Regions from separate parts of the Solibacillus isronensis genome, predicted to be linked through region 3. Evidence: riboswitches for the same ligand, from Rfam matches in the RefSeq annotation. Region 3 holds a riboswitch; each other region holds the start of a gene.
What was found. Region 3 has a riboswitch for S-adenosylmethionine ahead of metK (methionine adenosyltransferase). Riboswitches for the same ligand answer to the same signal wherever they lie in the genome.

Region 1 (5,310 bases), on a different contig from region 3:
ATGACTGTCAAAGTGCCGATTGCCATTCCTAATATAAGACGCACAGTCGGCATCATTGCACCAACAGCAAGAGATCTTGCTCCATCCGAAGAAGTATTCGTCAAATTTATATCCAACTTTTATTCACGATTAACACGATTCCAATAAAATGCATTTGGACAGAAAAAAATTTTTATTGGATAAGGAGATACCCCTTATTTAAGAAAAGGCTATTTTATGTCCAGAAAAAAAACCATTTTCTCCCCGAAGAGAGAAAATGGTTTTTTGATCATTTTATTCGCCTGAAACAGGTACTACAGAGCCGCCCCACTCTTCAACGATAAAGTCTTGTACTTCTTTTGAGCGTAATGCATCTACTAATGCTTTAATTTCTTTTGAATCTTCATCACCAGATTTTACTGCAATAATGTTTACATATGGTGATTCACTAGACTCGATTGCGATTGAATCTTCCAATGGGTTAATACCGTTATCGATTGCGAAGTTTGAGTTGATTAACACCGCATCGCCTTCTTCATTTTCATACATTTGCACTAATAATTCAGCTGCTGTGTTTGCATCGAATTCGAAGTTTTTCGGATTATCTACGATGTCTTTTATTTCTGCTTTTGTTTTATCAATACCTTCTGCTAATGTAATTAAACCTTGTGCTTCAAGTAATGAAAGCATACGTCCATGGTCTGCCACTGAGTTAGAAAGTAAAATCGTTGCACCTTCAGGAAGTTCTTCTAAAGATGAATATTTTTTAGAGTAAATACCAATCGGCTCGATGTGAATACCGCCAGCATTTGCAAAGTCATAATCGAAATCCGCTTTTTGAGCTTCGAAGTATGGGATGTGCTGGAAGTAGTTTGCATCTAAATCACCGTTATTTAAATCTTGGTTTGGAAGAACATAGTCTGTATAAGTTGCAATTTCTAGCTCAATACCCTGTTCCTCTAAAATTGGCTTAACTTTTTCAAGGATAACTGCGTGTGGTGTATTTGACGCACCAACTACTAATTTTTCATCTTCTCCGCCACATGCTGCTAAAGCAAGTACTGAAGCTCCTAAAATAACGCTTGATAATAATTTCTTCATTTGTTTTACCTACCCTTTTTTTAGTTTGTTCAGTTTATCGAAACCTTTTTTATATTCTGATTATTTCCCTTATAGACGCGCACTTTTTTAAAGTTTGCGTCCATATTGTTTCGATGCACCATTATTTATAATTACGGCCTTTTATGAGCCACTAACTATCGTTTGTCCACTCTTGCTGTAATGAAGTCCCCAATAAATTGGATAATGAATACTACAACTAAAATTAAAACAGTTGCCATTAATGTCACATCTGTTCGGTTACGCTGAAAACCATCAAGGAATGCCAGGTTACCTAAACCACCCGCACCGATAATGCCGGCCATTGCTGTATATCCTACTAAAGCTACCGCAGTAACAGTAATACCAGAAATTAATGCCGGTAAGCTTTCCGGGATCAGCACTTTCCAAATAATCGTAGAAGTTTTCGCTCCCATTGAGCGGGCTGCTTCAATGACACCTTTATCAATTTCTCTTAATGCTATTAATACCATGCGCGCATAAAACGGTGCTGCCCCAATAATTAGCGCAGGTAATGCTGCATTGGCGCCACGGATTGTTCCAAGTAAAAACTTAGTAAATGGAATTAATAAAATGATTAAGACGATAAATGGAATCGAGCGGAAAATATTCACGAGTGACCCTGTCAAAAAGTGTACAATTTTATTTGCCCATAATTGATTGTCGCTCGTTAAAAATAAGACAATACCAATTAGAAGTCCTAGTATAAATGTGATGACTGTCGCAACAGCCGTCATATAAATTGTTTCATATGTTGCTTCGAGCATTTTACCCCAATCTACGTTCGGAAATAATTGATTAAACATGCTCAATCACCTCCGCCTGAATTTCTTGCTTTGCTAAAAAGCTTAATGCTTCCGCGACTGCTTTTGGCTCGCCATCGATATGAATAAACAATGTACCAAACGAACCGCCCGTTGTATTTGAGATTTTGCCATGCACTATATTAACAACTACGTCAAATTGCTTAATCATTTGTGAGATGACAGGCTGTTCTGTCGTTGCCGCTGCAAATGTTAATTTAGCGATTTTGCCTTCTGGATAATTGGCTAAAATCTGTTCCAGTGATGCTTGCGTTTCCTGTGTTTCACCAGAAGCCTGTGATACGAAGTTTTTCGTAATTGGTGCTTGAGGATGCTGGAACACTTGCAATACATCTCCCTGTTCCACTACTTTACCGGCTTCCATTACCGCTACTCTGTTACAGATTTTGCGAATAACATGCATTTCATGTGTAATGAGTACAATTGTAAGTCCGATGTTTTTATTAATATCGAGCAGTAATTCCAAAATTGAATCCGTTGTTTCCGGATCAAGCGCTGAAGTCGCTTCATCACATAAAAGTACTTCCGGGTTGTTCGCCAACGCTCGTGCAATGCCGACACGCTGCTTTTGACCGCCTGACAATTGTGAAGGATACGCTTTCCCTCTTCCTTTTAAACCTACGAGTTCAATCAGCTCTTCTACTCGCTTTTCACGATCAGCTTTTGAAACGCCTGCAATTTCAAGTGGAAATGCAATGTTTTCTTCAACTGTACGTGACCAGAGCAGATTGAAGTGCTGGAAAATCATACTTATTTTTTGGCGTGCTTCTCGTAATTTTGCCCCGGAAGCTTTTGCAATATCCTGGCCGCCTACAATGACAGAACCTGTTGTTGGCTTTTCCAAACCGTTCAGCAGGCGGATCATCGTACTTTTACCGGCACCACTGTAGCCGATAATTCCGTATATTTCACCTTTGTTAATCGATAGGCTTACATTATCAACTGCTGTAAGTTTACCGTTTTTCGTGTTATACACTTTTGTAATATTTTGTATATCAATCATCGGTTGTACTCCTTCTAAATTGAAATAACCTTCCTGCTATTTCAAAATCATGTTCTATTCTCATTCAAAACCTCCGTTGAATGAAAAAAACCTTTCTACCAAGACAAGTAGAAAGGTTTCACATACATTTATACGGTAAACCGTTCTCTCATCTTTCAAAGTTTAAACTTTGTGTGAATTGGCACCTTTGCGTAAACGCTGGTTGCCGGGCTTCATAGGGCACTTCCCTCCACCTCTCTTTATAAGAGCAACGTTATTAAGTTTTATTATTATGAATGTTACTTTATCACGACAAAGTGACTACGTCAATTACTTTTTTAATATTTCATACAAAAACGGTACGGATTTAAATGCATAAATTTTATTCGTTAGTTCCCCGTTGTCTGAAACGATTAAACAAGGTACACTTTCAATTTTCAATTCATATGGTAAATCCCCTAAATAATTGATATTTGCCATACCAAGCGGAAGATCTGGGAGTAATTTCTCAATTACTTCCAACATTTTTTCCGACACTTCACAAGTGCCGCACATAGGCGTATATAAGAAAAACGCTGTCTGATCATACTGTTGTACGTTCTGTTCCCATTGCTGTTTCGTCCATTGTTCCATTATACTGTCATCCTTCTTTTACTAAAAATTTTGCCTGTAGTAAAATATCCCTTAAGATTTTAGTAGGTGTTTTTTCTACTTCTACATATTCATGAGGTATGATAAGCTGTGTCGCTTCGGGATATGCACGGTTCATCAGTTTACGTAACTTCTCACCGTTTTTATCTGCATCAAACATAGTGATAATTTCATCTTGCTCATATTCTTCCAATAAATCAATCAAATTGACTTCACTTATTGTGCCATTTGTACAAATAATTGTCACGTCCTCAGCTAATATCGGGATTAATCTCAATTTATCGGCACGTCCTTCTACAACAATGCATCTTCCCATATAACACGCTTCCTTTCATTCGACACCTTTATATATAGAATAACAAAAAAACACTAAAACCTTTATATAGAAGGCTTTAGTGTTTCATATTATTGTTCGATTAATGCAGTGTAAGCATCTGCGTCTAATAACTCGTCTACTTCTGCTTCACTTGTTAACTCAACAGTAACCATCCATGCATTACCGTATGGTGATTCATTTACATATTCAGGATTGTCCAGTAATTCTTCGTTGATTGCAACAACTTTACCAGAAAGTGGTGCATATAGTTCAGAAACTGTTTTAACAGATTCTACACTACCGAAAGGCTGATCCCTTGAAATTTCATCGCCTACTTCAGGTAACTCTACGAATACGATATCGCCTAGTTCAGACTGTGCGAAATCCGTAATACCGATTGTCGCTTTACCGTCTTCAATTTTAACCCACTCATGCTCTTTTGAATAACGTAATTCTTTAGGTGTGCTCATTCGAAAACCTCCATGTTATATGTAGTACATTCAAGTTCATTTTGCCATATTTCGTTCGGAAATACAATGTGAATAACTGTTTATTTCCAAGTTTCTAAGAAGTCAGACTCCTTAAATCCTAAAGTTAATTTTTTACCATCTGTAACGATTGGTCGCTTAATTAACATACCATCCGATGCTAATAGCTCTAATTGCTCATCCTCGGACATTGTCGGTAATTTATCTTTTAGGCCTAATTCACGATATTTCATGCCAGATGTATTAAAGAATTTCTTCAGCGGCACTCCACTAGCTTCGTAAATTGCTTTAAGTTCCTCTTTAGATGGTGTCTGCTCTACAATATGAATATTTTCATAGTCCACACCTTGCTCATCTAGCCATTTTTGCGCTTTTTTACAAGTTGTACATTTCGGATATTGGATGAATTTTACTGTCATGTAAGTACTCCTTTTTGCCCTGGATTTTCCTATATTGTAACGGATATAGAAGGACAAATCAAAAATGTGTTCGCACTATCGGAGTTTTACTGGTTATGGTTGTTGTTAGAAGATGTGCAAAAATATTAGAACATGCCCGACGTATTTTAGAAGAACGGCTTCACTTCACTTATTAGAAACTTTGGGTGACATAATAGAAGATAGGAAACTTATATTAGAAGTTCCCATGTATATTAGACATTTTGAAATTATATTAGAACATTTTACATTTTATTAGAAAACCCATAGAAAAACCGGGTGCATTGTAAACACCCGGTTACCGTCTTTATTAAACTACATATTTTTCTGCTTCGATTAGTTTCGCTGCAGCTTCACGTTTTTTCGGAATTAAGTTGTAAGGGTTGTTACGCGTTAATTTACGTAATGCTGATAAAATCATACGTGCATCGTCACCTTCAACTGAAGCGATTAATGTTTCTTTTGCTTCTTTTTCGATTTCTGCGAATGCTTCCTGACAGAAAATTTGAGTGTA
Region 2 (5,310 bases), 1.0 Mb from region 3:
TGCTTATTGATATATTGAAAGGAACGGCTGCGGTATTGCTACCGTTATTGCCATTTTTCGCAGACAGCACTGTCCATCCTTTAATCTTAGGTGTCATCGCGGCTGCTGGCCATATGTTCCCGATTTTCGCTAGTTTCCGCGGAGGAAAAGCAGTTGCTACGAGCGGCGGTGTTATTTTAGGCTATAATTTACCGTTATTTTTAATTTTAATCATTGTATTTGTCATCGCCTTAAAGTTAACGAAAATGGTCAGCTTATCATCTATGATTGTATCCGCTGCAGCGGTTATTTATGTAATTGGTCATTGGATGATAACAGGAGAATATGCATTATTCATTTTGGTTGTCGTTCTGGCAGGCTTCATTTTTTACCGTCACCGTGAAAATATTAAGCGGATTAAAGCCGGTACTGAACCGAAAATTAAAGGATTTTAAACGATTGACTGAAAGGGTTTCCTTTCAGTCTTTTTTTGTACTTAAAATTCAGAACGCGAGCTTTGTAAGTTTTTTTTATTTACTGCATAATGGCAGTAGAGGTGAAATATATGGAAATCAAACTATCAGAAAAAGCACTCAATTGGTTTAAACAAGAGATGGAAGTAGAAAAAGGCGATTTTATTCGCTTTTATGCAAGGTATGGAGGTTCTTCACCTTTTCATGAAGGGTTTTCGTTAGGGATGACACGGGAGCAGCCGCATGAAATAGGTATTGAAACGGTTGTGGAAGATATTCATTACTACATCGAAAAATCCGATGAATGGTTTTTTAATGAACATCATTTAGTTGTAGATGTCGCCGATTCATCCGATGAATTAACTTATTCGTACGAAAAATAAAGGCCCTATTTCCGCTTCCTAATACAAACAATTTGCCGCTCAAAAAGTTCAAATGTTTCGAATTTATTGTAAATCCATTTTTGCCGATTCAATCGTTATAATGAGTAAGGATTATATCGAGGATTGATGAGGGATTACATGTGAAAGTGAAACAGGAATTTTATTGGCGCTGCGTATTTTTTATTGCAGGCATCATTGTTTTATCATTAGGCGTCGCATTGACGATCAAAGGACAAATACTTGGCGTTGGGTCATGGGATGTCCTTCATATCGGATTACAAAAAAACTTGGGATTAACGGTCGGTATGTGGTCGATTATTTTAGGTTTGCTCATTCTGGCTGTTGATACGTTTTTCACAAAAAGATTGCCAAAAGCAGGGACTTATTTGGACATGTTCCTGACAGGGATTTTTATTGATATATTTTTGTTAGTATTACCGGATGCGAATACACTGTTAGAACAAACATTGGCGTTTGTTGTTGGCGTTGTTCTGCTCGGCTTCGGCTGCGGGATGTATATGGTCGCAAACCTCGGTGTAGGACCTCGTGATACATTAATGCTGCTGTTGGTGCATCGCCTCGGCTGGAGTGTCAACCGTGCACGGACGACAATGGAAGTAACGGTTGCTGTATTAGGTTTTGTATTGGGCGGACCAGTCGGAGTCGGTACTGTATTTATGGCGTTCGGCTTAGGGCCTGTCGTACAATGGGCACTCAAATGGAACGGAAAGTTGTTCCACCGCGCAGCAGGTGTCGAAAGTGTTGTTATATAAATAATGAGGAGAGCAAGCATTATGCGTTTGCTTTCTTTTTTTTACATTTAAATTGTTACAATTTTCAAAAAATACTTTCACGACAATGAAAAAAGGTGCATAGTAGTAAGTGGAGGTGTTTTTAAATGATACATATTGAAAATATCCATTTATATCGCAATGACAAAAAGATTTTAAATGATTTAAGCTGGCATGTTCAAAAGGGACAGCATTGGGCTATTTTAGGGTTAAACGGCTCCGGCAAAACGACGTTGCTGAAAGTTATTAACGGCTATATTTGGCCAAATGAAGGTAAGGTCCAAGTACTGGGTGAAACATATGGCAAGACGTATATACCGAAACTGCGGACGCGGATCGGCTGGGTCAGCAATGCGATGATCGATAACTTCAACTGGCAGGATAATGCAATTGAAATCGTGCTCAGCGGAAAATTCGGTGCCCTTCGCCTTTTCAATGATGTGACGGAAGAAGAAATTGACCATGCGGTTTCTATTATGAAGCATTTTCACTGTGACCATTTAGCAAATAAATCATTCGAGCATTTGTCTCAAGGTGAACGGCAGCGTGTTCAAATAGCAAGGGCCATTATGGCGGATCCGGAAATTTTAATATTGGATGAGCCATGTGGCGGTCTGGACTTAATCGAACGGGAAAACTTGCTGCAAACAATAGAACAGATTGCACAAGCAGAAAACGGCCCTACCCTAATTTACGTGACGCATCATGTAGAAGAAATACTTCCTTGTTTTAGCCATGTACTTTTAATGAAAGACGGAAAAAATGTCGAAGCCAATGCACGCGAAGTTGTTTTAACAGACGAATTATTAAGCGATTTCTTCGGGCGGGAAATTAGTTTGCAGATTGAACGCGAACGTGCCTGGGTCGCAATTAAATAAAACGAACCAGCAGGAGTCCATCTCTTGCTGGTTCGTTTCATTTATAAGCATTAAATATGATATTCAATATTTTCATCGACGTAATGCCATTCATACGGCGTTTCTTGGTATACGTAGTAGTTCAGCCAGTTGTAGAACAACAGATGCGAATGGGCACGCCAAACATTTTTCGGTGCCTGCAACGGGTCGTTATTCGGGAAATAGTTGATCGGAATTTCCGTATTGTCCGGATCTTTCTCAATATCGCGGAAATACTCATCCGATAAGGTCGTTGCATCATATTCCAGATGCCCTGTAATCATAATATGTTTATTGTTTTTCGATTGCACGATAAACACGCCTGCATCATCCGAATAGCTTAATAGTCGCAAGTCAGGGTGTGCTCGCACTTCATCAATTGAAACCGACGTGTGGCGTGAATGAGGTGCCACATACTCATCACTGAATCCCCGCACTAAATCTACTGTTAAATCCGTAATCACATGGGAATAAACACCGGAGCATTTCTTCGGCAATTCGAATTTTCCGATGCCAAAATGATGATACAATGCAGCTTGGGCGCCCCAACATATATACATAATCGAAGTGACATGTTCATCTGCCCAGTCCATAACATGCGTAATCTCATTCCAGTAGCCAACATCTTCAAAATCCATTTTCTCTACTGGCGCTCCTGTAATAATGAGCCCATCAAAGCGACGGTGCTTCACTTGGTCGAACGTCCGGTAAAAAGTATCTAAATGCGATTTGGAAACATTTTTTGATTCGTATGTAGCCGTGTTTAAAAATGTCACATCCACCTGTAATGGTGTATTACCGAGTAAGCGCAGCAACTGCAGTTCGGTTTTCTCTTTTTCAGGCATTAAATTAAACACTAAAATATTTAACGGTCGAATTTGTTGTGTTTTCGCACGGTCTTCCTCCATGACGAAAATCTTCTCTTTTCTAAGCAGCTCACCCGCCGGTAAATGTTTCGGAATATTAATCGGCATTCCACTTTCCCCCTCATAAACTTTTTCAATAAACTTTTAATAATCTGTGGTATTCAGGCAATGCATTGTTTTACGAGCGAAACGAACCGTTCCGGAACAATAAAAAAGCCCCTCTCATTCCAGCAAAACAGAATTGAGAGGGGCTTCTACCCGTTCTTATCTGCCAAGGTCAACACCTTGCTGGAAGTAGCACCTTTCTAGTTAAACTAGAGGTTGCTGAAGCATCATCGGGCCAAGTCCCTCCGCTTCTCTTGATAAGTCTATTAAATTGTCATTAGTGTATCATGTACTTTGTAATTTTGCAATAATTCCAAAAATATTATTTCACGCATACTAAAGCTGCTCTTTTTCTATAGTAAATAAGATTGTCTCCAGCCGTTCATCCCATACACGTGTCAATGTATTGTATACCCGCACAAAATGCCTGTTTTCCTTTTGATCAAACAGTAAAAAACATAGGACCGGTATATCATTAATCTGGATCGATTCCGTCGAAACAACACTCGTTATATAGTGCGGTACTTCATCTTCCGCCACCGGTTGTTCGGAAAGTTGCTGTTGTATGAAATCAATCAGCACGCTCTCTTCAATTGCTTCGATTTCTTCTGTTTCGATTGTCGGGAAAGGCTCCGGAAACTCTTCCAAATCCGCAAATTCCTCCAGGTCACCCTCCAATGGCTGCTCATGGATCGGGCTGTATTGAATAAAATAACTTGTTTCTTCAAGTTCCTCTTCAAAAATGCCCGATTCCAGCTGAGCCTTACCCTTTGCAGTTAGTGCAAATTCCTCTTCCTTCACAATCATACCCAGTCGTAACATTTTATTCGTCAAATCATGAATAAATAACGGTTCCACCAATAAAATTTCGGCTAATAACTCCACATTTTTCAGCTTCGCCTTCTCAAATGAAATGAGCATCATCTTCATTAAAATATCCATGGCATTACGCATTACCGGATGATATTTCACTTCCAATGTGTGAATCGGAATGGCGTATTGCATTTGCTTTTTGATTTCAATGGACGGATTTTGGATGAGTTCTTTCTGCAGCTGTATAACTGTACTTTGTAAATCCATTCAATCCCCCTGTTTCTACACAGCAAAATAGCCGTCTTGCTCTTTTACTGTCGTTAATACATGGGCATACATATCCCGTGTTTTCGCGCTCTTTGGACGCTTTGTAAACATTTCGGTACTGCCAATCATTATGAGCAGTTCCCGTGCGCGGGATAATGCAACATTCAGGCGTCGGTAATCTTTCGCAAACCCGATTTCTCCGCGTTCATTGTCATGATTCCGCACCATGCTGACGATAATCACATCCATCTCCATCCCCTGGAATTTATCGACGGATCCTGTACGGATGTGTAAATGCGGTACACTGATTTCCTGTTCGATCAGACGATTAATACGTTTCACCTGCTCCGCGTAGAATGAAATAACGCCAACCGATTTTAATGCGTCTTGTGGAATCAGCCCTTGTGCTTTCGCTTGTCCCGTTGCGGCATTTAATTCAAGAAGCTGCTGTTTAATCTGTTCCAGCTCAGCTAAATTGAATAAACTCGAGCCTTCCTTCATACGCTCTTCAAAATACGGCTTGGCATTCGGAATATCAAGCCATAGTAAATGGTGATTTCGTGTAACCTTTGAAGTTTCAAGGAAATGATCGCGTACGGCATCCGAATCCTCTAACCCACACTGCAGCTGTTCGGATTCATTTTCGTAAAACGGTGTGATAGTTGACATAATATTTTTATGCATTCGATATTGAAGGGCGAGCATCGTTTTATTTTGTGACGGCAAATTGTTATAAA
Region 3 (5,310 bases):
AAGTAGTTTTTCCTGTACCAGATAAACCGAAGAATAATGCTACATCGCCTTCTTCTCCAACGTTTGCAGAACAGTGCATTGGGAAGATACCTTGTTCAGGTAATAAGTAGTTCATAATACCGAAGATTGACTTCTTCATTTCACCTGCGTACTCAGTTCCGCCGATTAAGATGATTTTCTTTTCGATAGATGTTATAATAAATGTTTCCGATCCAGTACCGTCTACTTCCGGATCTGCTTTGAAGTTTGGCGCAGATACGATTGTAAACTCGGCAACGTGTTTAGCCAATTCGTCTGCTGTTGGGCGGATGAATAATTGATGACAGAATAGATTATGCCAAGCATATTCGTTAATTACTTTAATAGATAATTGAGACTCTTTGTCTGCACCAGCAAAACCGTTGAATACATATAACTCGTCACGTTCTTTTAAGTAATTTATAACTTTTACATAAAGTTTATCAAATACTTCTGCAGAGATCGGACGGTTTACTTTACCCCAATCGATTTTGTCATTTGAAATTTCTTCTTCTACTATATATTTATCTTTAGGAGAGCGGCCAGTATATTTGCCTGTTTCAGCACGTAATGCGCCTTCAACAGTTAGCGATGCTTCTCCGCGTGATGTAGCTTTTTCAATTAATTGTGGAACAGATAATTGAGTTTTGATGTTTTCCCCGTTTAAAAGTTCTTTCAGCTCGTTAGCAATTTCTACCGAATTCATCTATTAAATACCATCCTTTTTTATAGTATTCCCTTATAGAGGGGAGTTGATTCCTAATTCAAAAATAGTATAACACATTAAGTGAAATAATCTATACTAATTGCAAATTATTTTTTCGTAAATTTTAGCAGATCGAAAAAAGTCAAAATTTGTTGACAGTACTTGAATTTTTGCGTAAGATGTTTAATTGAACGGATACTCTTATCCCGAGCTGGTGGAGGGGCAGGCCCTATGAAACCCGGCAACCTGCGTATATTTTATACGTGTTGGTGCCAACCTGATGCAAGGGCAAAATTTCCCTTGAACGATAAGAGTGAAAGGTAACGAAACGTAATATCCTTTCCTCACGTGTGATGAACACGGCTATGAGAGAAAGGATTTTTTTTATTTTGTTTTACAATTTCGTACTGAACGAAAATTATATAGTTACAGCCTTTCAGACCCTCGTGTTAAAGCAAATATAGCTTGACGTTAAAAAGGCAGCTACGCATCAGCGTAATTCCTGCAATATAACGGACATGGGTAATGAGTACCGTATCAATAAAAAACAATTGCCAAAGTGATTTAGGAGGAAATGACATGACAAATCGTCGACTGTTTACATCAGAAAGTGTAACGGAAGGACATCCGGACAAAATTTGTGACCAAATTTCGGATGCCATTTTAGACGCTATTTTAGCTGCAGATCCAAATGCACGTGTAGCTTGTGAAACTACGGTAACAACAGGCTTAGTATTAGTATCTGGTGAAATTACAACTTCTACTTATGTAGATATGAAAGGAATTATCCGCGATACAGTAGCAGAAATCGGCTATACACGCGGTAAGTATGGCTTTGATGCTGAAAATCTTGCAGTACTAGTAGCAGTAGGAGAGCAATCACCTGACATTGCACAAGGTGTTGACCAGGCATTGGAAGCACGTGAAGGTTCAATGACTGAAGATGAACTTGAAGCAATCGGTGCAGGCGACCAAGGTTTAATGTTTGGTTATGCATGTAACGAAACACCGGAACTTATGCCTATGCCTATTTCTTTAGCTCACAAATTAGCGCGTCGTTTAACAGAAGTGCGTAAATCAGGCGAATTGGAATATTTACGTCCGGATGGTAAAACACAAGTAACAATCGAATATGATGAAAACAATGAACCTGTTCGTGTAGATACAATCGTTATTTCAACACAGCACGATGAAGAAGCAACATTGGAACAAATCCAAACAGACATTAAAGAACACGTTATTAAACCGGTAGTTCCTGCTCATTTATTGGATGAAGCTACAAAGTACTTCATCAACCCAACAGGTCGCTTCGTAATCGGCGGACCTAAAGGAGATGCAGGTCTTACAGGACGTAAAATTATTGTTGATACTTACGGCGGTTATGCACGTCACGGTGGCGGAGCATTCTCTGGTAAGGATGCAACAAAAGTTGACCGCTCTGCAGCGTATGCAGCACGCTATGTTGCCAAAAATATTGTAGCAGCTGGCTTAGCAGACCGTGCTGAAGTGCAACTTGCTTATGCAATCGGTGTTGCACAACCTGTTTCAATCGCTGTTGATACATTTGGTACAGGAAAAGTAGCAGAATCACAAATCGTAAACTGGGTTCGTGAACTCTTTGACCTACGTCCTGCAGGCATTATTAAAATGCTTGATTTACGTCGCCCAATCTATAAACAAACAGCAGCATACGGACATTTCGGTCGCACAGATTTAAATGTGCCATGGGAAAATACGGATAAAGCAGCTGAATTAAAAGCAAAAGCAGGAATCTAATAAAATAAAAAGGAGCATCCGGTTAAATGGATAGCTCCTTTTTTGTAATTTCCAGTAAACTTCCTATATTATAGGTAGAGATTTCGATAAACAGTAAATGAGTGTGAAATTATTTCTGAAGTGATTTATAGTATTGTCCCTTCGCTACATATTCGGAAATAATGCGATCCATATCTGCGCGATCTTCTGCAGTTACTTCACGTACAACTTTTGCTGGGCGTCCCATCGCTAAACAGTTGGGAGGAATCACTTTTCCCGGTGGCACAAGACTACCGGCACCGATAAATGCTCCTTCGCCTATAACGGCTCCGTCCAATATGATGGAACCCATACCAACTAAAGCACGTTTCTTAATTGTACAGCTATGTAATGTAACTTGATGACCTACTGTTACTTCATCTTCAATAATGAGAGGGTAAGCGGGACTTTGGTGAAGGCAGCTCAAATCCTGGATGCTGACACGGTCGCCAATTATTGTCTTGTTTACATCGCCGCGGATTACTGTGTTAAACCAAATTGAAGTTTCGGCTCCTATTGTTACATCGCCGGTAATTGTGGCATAGTCGGCAATAAATGCAGAAGGGTGAATCGTCGGTATTTTATCCTTATAAGGGTATATCATTTTTCATTTCCTCATTTCTTCTATAAAATTGTAGATAAATCTATAGATATCGTAACAAAACGTGAAGATTTTTCAATTAACATTTCTTTTAGATCGGAATGTATTATAATTAAACAAATAAATAGTAATATAATGATGCCGATATTAAAGAAGGCGCAATACCATAATTTTTTGATACACGGCAAAACTCAGATTTAAAATTAAAGGTCTCGTGTTTATGACATAAAAATAATTTACATGTAAGGAGTATGGCCATGTGGAAATGGGAAACAGAGCAACAACCAAAAGCCGTAGTCGTTATTCTTCATAGCGCATATGAACATCATCGGTGGTACGCATGGTTAATCGAAAAGTTCCGTAGTTCTCACTTTCACGTTGTGATGGGAGATTTGCCGGGACATGGAGAGCAAGGAAAGTATACAAAGTATCATGATGAAGATTTTAAAGAATATTACAAGTATACAAAAGTGTTATTGAAAGTGGCACTAGAATATAATTTACCGCTTTTTATCGTCGGAAATGGGCTAGGGGCTGCAATAGCTACTTACGTGCTCCAGAACAATAAAATAGAATGTGCGGGTGTTGTTTTAACATCCCCTTGGTTTAACTTAAAGCTGGCACCGGGTAAACTGTCGAATGCTTTATCAAGCTTCAGCGCCATTACATCGAATGTTAAGCTGAAACATGAGTTGGAGCCTCACCATCTTACCCGGAATACAGATGTATTAATGGAGTTGAAAGAACAATTACCGTTAACGAGTATGGTGACGGTAAAATGGTATCGCGACTGGCAGCAGATGACGCGTACAATCCGTAACCCCGAATTGAAGTTCCCGGATATCCCGGTATTATTAATGACAGGTGAAAATGATAAAGTTACAGACATTAGTACATCAAAGAAATGGATAACAGAACATACGCTTTCCGAGTTTCACTATAAGCAATGGAAAGGTTGCCTCCACAGCCTTTATTTTGAAGTGGAAAGGGAAGATGTTTTTAAATTTACGATAGATTATATTAATAATGTTTTAAGAGACTTGGGATATATTATTGAATAGTGATAAGCCTAACAAAATCATACTTTGTTAGGTTTATTTTTATTTTCTTTAAAAAAATATATCGAAATTTTCGAATATTTGTAATATACTAAATTTCAAATTAATACATTATTTCAACAAAGGGGGTATAGTATGGATTTCTTGAATGATTTTGTAGGATGGGCCAACAATATTTTATGGGGTCCTGTCATGATTTATGGTATTTTAATCGTTGGTTTGTTTTTCTCTATCCTTACAAAGTTTGCGCAAGTCAGGCTTATTAAAGACATGTTCACGCTAATGTTCACAGGGGAAAAGTCCGATGCCGGAGTTTCTTCCTTCCAAGCAATGTCGATTGCGTTGTCGGGTCGTGTCGGTACGGGGAATATTGTAGGGACGGCTTCAGCAATTGCTTTTGGGGGTCCGGGAGCGGTGTTCTGGATGTGGGTTACAGCCTTTATTGGGGCATCTACAGCGTACATGGAGTCCACATTGGCGCAGATTTACAAAGAGAAAAAAGATGGGCAGTATCGAGGAGGCCCGGCATTCTACATTGAAAAAACAACGGGAATTCGCGCATTAGGAATTATTTTTGCGGTTGCCATGATTGCATCTGTTGCGTTTTTAATGCCAGGTGTTCAGGCAAATGCCATTGCAGGTGCGGTTGATAACGCATTCGGTATTGATCCATGGATTACTGGTCTAATTACGATTCTTTTATTAGCGGTCATTATTTTTGGCGGGGTTAAACGTATTGCGAACACAGCACAAATTTTAGTTCCGTTCATGGCATTAGCCTATTTATTAGTAGCCGGTATTATTATTATTATGAATATTACAGCTGTGCCTGAAGTGTTAGCATTAATTTTCCGCAGTGCGTTTGCGGCAGATGCGGTATTTGGCGGGATGATTGGTAGCGCTATTTTCTGGGGTGTAAAACGTGCTATCTATTCAAACGAAGCAGGGCAGGGTACTGGTGCACATCCAGCTGCTGCTGCAGAAGTATCACATCCGGCAAAACAAGGTTTAGTGCAGGCAGCATCAATTTATATTGATACATTACTAGTATGTTCTGCAACAGCACTGATGATTTTATTCATGGGTACATACAATGTCCATGAGGGTAGCCAAGATGGAGCGCTGATCGAAGC

Region 1: linked by a shared signal. The riboswitch ahead of M3166_RS12050 (methionine ABC transporter ATP-binding protein) and the one ahead of metK (methionine adenosyltransferase) in region 3 are both predicted to bind S-adenosylmethionine.
Region 2: linked by a shared signal. The riboswitch ahead of metA (homoserine O-acetyltransferase MetA) and the one ahead of metK (methionine adenosyltransferase) in region 3 are both predicted to bind S-adenosylmethionine.

The regions. Positions count from the first base shown of each region.
Region 1 covers NZ_JAMBOC010000002.1:48,194-53,503, forward strand. Annotated here, with positions in the region: gene M3166_RS12035 (LysR family transcriptional regulator) at 1-147, shown strand, start outside; gene M3166_RS12040 (MetQ/NlpA family ABC transporter substrate-binding protein) at 274-1,080, opposite strand; gene M3166_RS12045 (methionine ABC transporter permease) at 1,236-1,904, opposite strand; gene M3166_RS12050 (methionine ABC transporter ATP-binding protein) at 1,897-2,925, opposite strand; SAM riboswitch class I at 3,071-3,173, opposite strand; gene M3166_RS12055 (thioredoxin family protein) at 3,235-3,537, opposite strand; gene M3166_RS12060 (toprim domain-containing protein) at 3,545-3,871, opposite strand; gene gcvH (glycine cleavage system protein GcvH) at 3,961-4,341, opposite strand; gene M3166_RS12070 (arsenate reductase family protein) at 4,422-4,778, opposite strand; gene M3166_RS12075 (acyl-CoA dehydrogenase family protein) at 5,107-5,310, opposite strand, start outside.
Region 2 covers NZ_JAMBOC010000001.1:1,016,174-1,021,483, forward strand. Annotated here, with positions in the region: gene plsY (glycerol-3-phosphate 1-O-acyltransferase PlsY) at 1-434, shown strand, start outside; gene M3166_RS05180 (HesB/YadR/YfhF family protein) at 545-835, shown strand; gene M3166_RS05185 (YczE/YyaS/YitT family protein) at 982-1,608, shown strand; gene M3166_RS05190 (ABC transporter ATP-binding protein) at 1,734-2,504, shown strand; gene metA (homoserine O-acetyltransferase MetA) at 2,555-3,496, opposite strand; SAM riboswitch class I at 3,650-3,757, opposite strand; gene M3166_RS05200 (nucleoside-diphosphate sugar epimerase) at 3,830-4,573, opposite strand; gene M3166_RS05205 (AAA domain-containing protein) at 4,589-5,310, opposite strand, start outside.
Region 3 covers NZ_JAMBOC010000001.1:14,377-19,686, forward strand. Annotated here, with positions in the region: gene pckA (phosphoenolpyruvate carboxykinase (ATP)) at 1-724, opposite strand, end outside; SAM riboswitch class I at 923-1,038, shown strand; gene metK (methionine adenosyltransferase) at 1,304-2,500, shown strand; gene M3166_RS00100 (gamma carbonic anhydrase) at 2,610-3,122, opposite strand; gene M3166_RS00105 (alpha/beta hydrolase) at 3,377-4,180, shown strand; gene M3166_RS00110 (alanine/glycine:cation symporter family protein) at 4,313-5,310, shown strand, end outside.